3 regions of the Exiguobacterium sp. R-39 genome follow, and region 3 is predicted to be linked to each of the others. Evidence: riboswitches for the same ligand, from Rfam matches in the RefSeq annotation. Region 3 holds a riboswitch; each other region holds the start of a gene.
The links. Region 3 has a riboswitch for S-adenosylmethionine ahead of ACP26N_RS14930 (Na+/H+ antiporter NhaC family protein). Riboswitches for the same ligand answer to the same signal wherever they lie in the genome.

Region 1: linked by a shared signal. The riboswitch ahead of ACP26N_RS12540 (methionine ABC transporter ATP-binding protein) and the one ahead of ACP26N_RS14930 (Na+/H+ antiporter NhaC family protein) in region 3 are both predicted to bind S-adenosylmethionine.
Region 2: linked by a shared signal. The riboswitch ahead of ACP26N_RS15620 (LLM class flavin-dependent oxidoreductase) and the one ahead of ACP26N_RS14930 (Na+/H+ antiporter NhaC family protein) in region 3 are both predicted to bind S-adenosylmethionine.

The regions. Positions count from the first base shown of each region.
Region 1 is NZ_CP187965.1:2,386,011-2,388,277, forward strand. Features, by position in the region: gene ACP26N_RS12535 (methionine ABC transporter permease) at 1-438, opposite strand, end outside; gene ACP26N_RS12540 (methionine ABC transporter ATP-binding protein) at 435-1,457, opposite strand; SAM riboswitch class I at 1,538-1,643, opposite strand; gene ACP26N_RS12545 (bifunctional cystathionine gamma-lyase/homocysteine desulfhydrase) at 1,703-2,267, opposite strand, start outside.
Region 2 is NZ_CP187965.1:2,993,174-2,995,440, forward strand. Features, by position in the region: gene ACP26N_RS15615 (ATP-grasp domain-containing protein) at 1-221, opposite strand, end outside; gene ACP26N_RS15620 (LLM class flavin-dependent oxidoreductase) at 218-1,276, opposite strand; SAM riboswitch class I at 1,350-1,455, opposite strand; gene ACP26N_RS15625 (DUF975 family protein) at 1,574-2,212, opposite strand.
Region 3 is NZ_CP187965.1:2,853,136-2,855,402, reverse strand. Features, by position in the region: gene ACP26N_RS14930 (Na+/H+ antiporter NhaC family protein) at 1-1,006, opposite strand, end outside; SAM riboswitch class I at 1,085-1,188, opposite strand; gene ACP26N_RS14925 (metal ABC transporter solute-binding protein, Zn/Mn family) at 1,257-2,219, opposite strand.

The DNA.
Region 1 (2,267 bases), 470 kb from region 3:
AGCTTCCGGAATCAGGACTTTATAGATAATTTGGAACTTCGTTGCGCCCATCGATTCAGCTGCCTCGATGACACCCTTATCGACTTCACGAAGTGCCAGTTCGACCATCCGGCCGTAAAACGGTGCTGCACCGAGAATTAACGCAGGTAATGCAGCCGTTGGTCCTAAGAATGACCCGACGATGATTTTCGTGATCGGGATCAACAGAATCAATAGAATGATAAACGGGATAGAGCGGAATATATTGACTAAAAAGCTGAGTACGGAATAGAGTGTCCGGTTTTTAAACAACAATTCTTCGTTCGTCGCATATAACAACAGACCGATCGCCAGTCCGAGGACGAACGTCGCGAGTCCTGCAACAGCCGTCATATAGACGGTACTGCGGGTTGCTTCCCAAACCATATCCCAATCCACATCTGTAAAAAATGTACTCATCGGTGATCCACCTCCACTTCAACGTCACTCGCTTGAAGTTTGGCGATGACCGCTTGTGCTTCCTGTTCCGACCCGAGCAGCTGAATGAACAGCGTTCCGAGTGCCCCGTCCTGCGTCTGTCCGACGTTTCCGCCGATGATATTGAATAATAAGTTCGAGTCTTTCATGACTTCGGCCAGGATCGGACTTTCCGCCGTCGAACCGACGAACGTCAGCTGGACGATTTTTCCGGTCGGGTAGCGTTCGCGTAATTTCGCAAACGTCAATTCGTTTTCAGATGGTGACGTCAATTGTTTGACGAACTCTTTTGTCATCGCCTGTTTCGGGTGACGGAACACTTCTGCGACCGGTCCCTGTTCGACGATTTTCCCGGCTTCCATGACGGCAACCCGGTGACAGATTTTCTGAATGACGTGCATCTCATGTGTAATCAAGACGATTGTCAGTTTTAATTTTTTGTTGATGTCGACAAGCAACTCGAGGATCGAGTCCGTCGTTTTCGGATCCAGCGCACTGGTCGCTTCGTCACAGAGTAAGACATCTGGGTTGGATGCCAGTGCCCGGGCAATCCCGACCCGTTGTTTTTGTCCACCTGACAGTTGCGACGGGTAAGCACCTTCGCGTCCGTCGAGTCCGACGAGTTGAATCAGTTCAGCAACTCGTTCTTTGCGACGGGCTTTCGGATAACCGCCGAGTTCAAGCGGGAACATAATGTTTTCTTCGACGGTCCGTGACCACAGCAGATTAAAGTGCTGGAATACCATTGAGACGTTTTTGCGGACGCCGCGTAATTCTTTCGGTTTGAGCGTCGTCATTTCGACACCGTCGATTTGAATCGAGCCGCTCGTCGGTGCTTCAAGCATGTTCAGCAAACGAATCAGTGTTGATTTCCCTGCCCCTGAATAACCGATTATTCCAAAAATTTCACCGCGCTCGATTGACAAGTCGACATTGACGACGGCTTCAACCGATCCGCGCTTCGAGCGATAAATCTTTCCTACATCCTGTAAGCGAATCAATACGGTCCCTCCTAAACATAAAAAAAGTGCGCACGTTTTAGAGCAAACGCGCGCACTTTTTCAGTACACAAAACCATTTGCTCTCATCTTGCAGACAATCGTCTGCTGGAATTAGCACCACTTCGGAATAAATTCCGCGGTTGCCGGGTTTCATCGGGCCAGTCCCTCCACCACTCTCGATAAGAGTTATCGGTATTTAGTTATTTTTAATATAATCTGAATATTAGCAGGGGTTATTTTGCTTGTCAAACAGTTTTTTCTGAAACCGGTTGAAGCAGACTGAAAGCACGTGCCAAATCTTCTTTCAAGTCTTCCGCGTCTTCAAGACCGACCGAGATCCGAACGAGACCATCTGTAATTCCGAGTTCTGCGCGACGCTCTGCTGGAATCGACGCATGCGTCATCCGTGCCGGAACGGAAATCAAACTCTCGACCGCTCCAAGACTTTCAGCCAATGTGAAGAAATGTGTCGCTTCGACGAGTTTCTCCGCATTTTCTGCTGAACCGACATCAAAACTGATCATTCCGCCGAAACCGGTCGCCTGTTTCTGTTGTGTCGAGTGACCCGGATGTGATGCCAGTCCCGGATAAAAGATGTATGAGACGACATCCTGTTCCTGTAAGAACTGAACGAGATCGTGTGACGTTTCTTCGATTGCATCCATCCGGATACCAAGCGTCCGTAAACCACGGACGAGCAGGAAGCTGTCCTGCGGTCCAAGAATACCGCCGGTCGAGTTTTGGATGAAATGAAGATCTTCTCCGAGCTCGTCGCTGTTGACGACGACAAGTCCGGCGACGACGTCCGAG
Region 2 (2,267 bases), 140 kb from region 3:
GCGAGTACCCCTTCCGTCAGTTCCGGGGCGTAGCGGTGCCCGCGCGTATGCGACGACGCACTCATCCGGCTGTAGAAGACGCCTTCTGGCGGGACTTCATCAAGCGGGACCTGTCCTTCATCGAGATGCCACTGTTCATACGGCAACTCCAGTTCCTCGAGTCGTTTAATTAAATGGTCCGTCCATTCCTGGTTTTCGTGTAAGATATGAATTTTTGTCATTTGGTTTGACCTACCTTTCGTTTTTCTTCGACAAGCGGCATGACGTCGCGCGCGAAGCGTTCCATTTCTTCCAGTTGTGGTGAAAATTGAAGTAATAATAAGGAGACACCCACCTGCTCAAACGCAAGAATCCGTTCCGCAATCTGTTCCGGTGTTCCAATCAAATCAGGACGGAGTCCGCGGTTCGAGACCGAATAATCGTTCCGTTTTACCTGCTGTTCGAGTTGTGATTTGCTGACGAAGTCGTCGTACCCGGCGTATCCGGCACTGTCTTCCTTGACGTCCGTAATTCGTTGCCATTCTTGAATAGCCTCTTCTTCCGTATCGCGGCAGATGATATAAGCAGCCAATCCAAAACTTTCAAGCGGCGGTTGCCCTGTCGCTTGTCGGCGCGCCTTCATATCCTCAATCTTAACGGACACTTCTTCCACTGTTCCGCCGTGCATGACATAAGCGTCACAATGATTGACGATGGTTTGTTTGCCGGCTTCACTTTCCCCGCCTGCGTACAACTTGATGCCCGGTCGTTGAACCGGCTTCGGATGCAGTTGCGTCTTCTCGAGCGTATAGTAGTTCCCGTCGAAGCTGTACGGCGAAGCATCTGCCCATAATCCTTTCATGATCGTGACAAACTCTTCCGTCCGCGCGTAGCGTTCGTCGTGAGCTGTGAAGATCCCGTTGTATTGCCGCGCTTCTTCTTCCCACCAGGCAGAGACGACGTTTAACGTAAAGCGCCCGTGGCTAAGTTGATCGATGTTTGCTGCCATCTTCGCGGTCGTCGCCGGATTATGGAACCCCGGACGGACCGCTGTCATGATTTCCAGTCGTTCCGTCGTCGCGGCAATCGCCGCTGCCGTCGTCCAGGCTTCAAGACTTGGTGCTTCAAGTCCTTTGATGTCATTTAAGTTCAATTCCGCAATCAAGGTCGTTGAAAACCCGATTTGTTCAGCCGTTTGTGCGACCTGTTTCGCATAATCGAATGTCGCCGGCATCTGTTCGTCCTCGACATTCCGTAACCATCCGCCAAAAATCGGTAACCAAAATCCATACTCCATCCGTCATATCCCCCTTGTAAAAAAAAGTCGCTCTTCTCGAAAATCGAAAAGAGCGACGGATTAATCATGTCTGCTCTTATCTGTAAAGGAAAAGATTCCTTTAGGAAGTAGCACCTTCCGCTGCTCGCGGGGTTGCTGAAGTGTCTTCGGGCCAGTCCCTCGACTTCTCTTGATAAGAATTATTGGAATTATCGTACACTTTTTAGCAGAGTAAAGCAACCATTAAACCTTGTTTTCCAATCGGAATTAATAACAGTATTAAAAAAGGACGAGAGCCGGGCTCTCATCCTCATGGTCTTAATATTGGGCAACAAATGTCGATTGTTCGATGGGTGCTTCTTCGCCGCGGATCCGGTCATAGAATTTTGCAAGCGTGACGCTGAAGTATGGGCCAACCCATAGGAAAGCGATTCCGATGGTAATCAAGCCGAGCAGGAACCAACCAATGAATGAGAGGACGAGCATGAACGCTTCCATCTTATGTCCGTCCATCATTTGGCGCGAACGTGTAATCGCATCCAAAATGCCGATTGAAGGTTCATCTCGTAAAATATAAAACGTCATTAGATACGAAAATGACTTGATGATACCCGGGATGATAAATAGTAAGAACCATAAACCAAGGAAAATACTTTGGACAATCGAAAGACCGACTGCCTTTAAGAAAATTTTGTATGGCTCAAATAAATCAACGATTTTTGCCTGTTCTTTTCGAGCGACAGACATCGCAAGCCATGTCCAACCGATCGCAAGTGGAAGCAAGAGAATGTTCAGTAAAAAACCGATGAAATCAATCGCTTGAATATCTTCATTCGCATCAGAAGAAAACATCGTTGGAATACTTTGAATGATGAGAAACAGTAAAAACATAAGTGCCATGAAGACCCAGCGACCACTGAGCGCTTCACGGGCGGATAATTTTAATTCTTTAATCATGGAGATCCTCCTCAAAATAAGTTCTATCTCTATTTACGGCTCATGAAGAGAGGAG
Region 3 (2,267 bases):
TCGCGAGATTCGTTGCACTGACGAGTGCCGCCATACTGAATTCCGCGCCGCGGCGTTGTGAGATTTTCCGCGTCAGGGTTTCTTTCAGATAAGCAATCCCGCCGTTAAAGGTGATCAGGCTGACGAGTCCGCCCATTAATAACGTCAAGATCGAAATTTCTGCCATCCCCATCAATCCTTCAGACATCGACAGGACGAAGCCGCTTAAGCCGAAGCTTCCGTCCATCATACCGATGATACCCGTCAAAACGGTTCCGCCGACTAAGACGAGGATGACGTTGACACCAAACAAGGCGAGGACGATGACAGACAGATACGGAATCAATTTATAAAACTCAAACGCTTTTGCTTCGACGACGTCTCCTGTACCTGAGACGAAAGCCAAGATGATGACCGTCAGGATTGCTGCCGGCAACACGATCATGAAGTTGGTTCTGAATTTGTCGCGCATATTGGTTTTTTGCGTCCGGACTGCTGCGATCGTTGTATCGGAAATGAATGACAGGTTATCACCGAACATTGCACCGCCGACGACAGCTGCCGCGGCAATCGCAACATTGACACCTGTTGCTTCATGAATTCCGAGAGCAATCGGGGCAAGTGCGGCAATCGTACCGGTCGAAGTCCCCATCGCCATCGAGATGAAAGCAGCGATGATAAACAACCCACTCATTAAAAGAGAAGGCGGTAAAAATGTCAGCGACGCGTTGACGGTCGCTTCGATGGCGCCAATCGCATCGGCCGTTCCGGAAAAGGCACCGGCAAGTAAGAAAATAAAGACCATGATCATGATGTCCGGATTTCCGGCACCCGTTGCAATCCGTTCCACGGTTTGATTGATGCTGCCTTTCGTTGTGACCGCCGCAAAAATCAAGGCAATCAAAGCCGCAATCAGAATCGGGAATTTGTAGAAATCATCGTAAAAAATACCGGCACCGATAAAAAGAACTAAAAAGACAAGTAACGGTAGAAGTGCCCATTTGTTCGGTGTAATCGTCTCGTTCATAAAACCACTCCTTTTCTACAAGTACAAAAAAAGACTCCTTCGCAAGAAAGAAGGAGGTCTTTACTGAAAAAGACGCTCTTCTTATCTCTCAAGCCGCAGCTTGCTGGATTTGGCACAGTACGATTTAATCGTCCGCTGCCGAAACATCATCGGGCCAGTCCCTCCGTCTCTCGCGATAAAAAGAAGTCATTTAATTGTCTGAAATACGTTTTCTACCGTAACGTATCTTTTACTGCATGTCAACACTACTTCACTGAAGTGCTTGTTTGAGCGTCGTCACATTTTCATTCATCAAGTCAAAATACGAGGCATTCTGCTGTTCTTTCGTGACGGACTCCAGATTGTGGATCGTAATCGCTTCGGCTCCGATTTCCTGTTGGATGACGCGGGCGACTTTAGGAGAAACCGTCTCCTCGAAAGCGATATACTTCAAGTCATGCAATTTGGCTTCTTTGACGAGAGCAGCCAGTTGCTTTTGGGAAGGCTCGTCCGACGGAGAGATGCCGGCAATCGGCAATTGCGAGAAACCGTATCGTTCGGCTAAATATCCGTAAGCGGCATGCGTGACGAGCAATTCTTTTTTCGAGCCCTTATCGACAGCCTGTTGCAGATCTTGATCGAGCTCATCTGCCTGCGTATCAAATTCAGCCAGGTTTTTTTCAAACGTCGCTTTTTTATCCGGTACTTCTTTTGCCAGTGCCGTCGAAATCGATTGGGCCATCATTTTGGCATTGTTCGGATCGAGCCAGACATGGGGATCGTATTTGCCGTGATCATGTTCTTCTTCCGTGTGTTCGTCAGCATGATCATCGTGTCCTTCATGTTCGTGAAGCGTGGCGTTGGCTTCGAGTAAGTCGATTCCTGTGCTTGTCTCGACGAAACGGACATCATTGCCTTTCAGACTGGCTTTGATTTTTTTCGAGTACGGTTCAAGCGTCGTACCGGTTAAGAGGAACAGATCGCCTTGTGCGATTTCTGTCAGTTGTTTAGACGTCGGCTCGTACGAGTGCGGATCGGCACCGGGAGGGACAATCATCTTGACGTCGATATCTGTTCCGCCAATTTCCTTGGCGATTGCCGCAGTAGCGAATGTCGATGTATACACCCGAAGCTTTTGATCGGTCGCATCTTGATTGGATTCGGAAGAACCGCAGGCAGCAAGAAAAGCAGCGCTGGCAAAGGCAACCGTGAAAGCTGAAAGTAATTTTTTCATATGAATAAACCCTCCAAAAATTATTAAAACGTAATTATTCCGATTTGA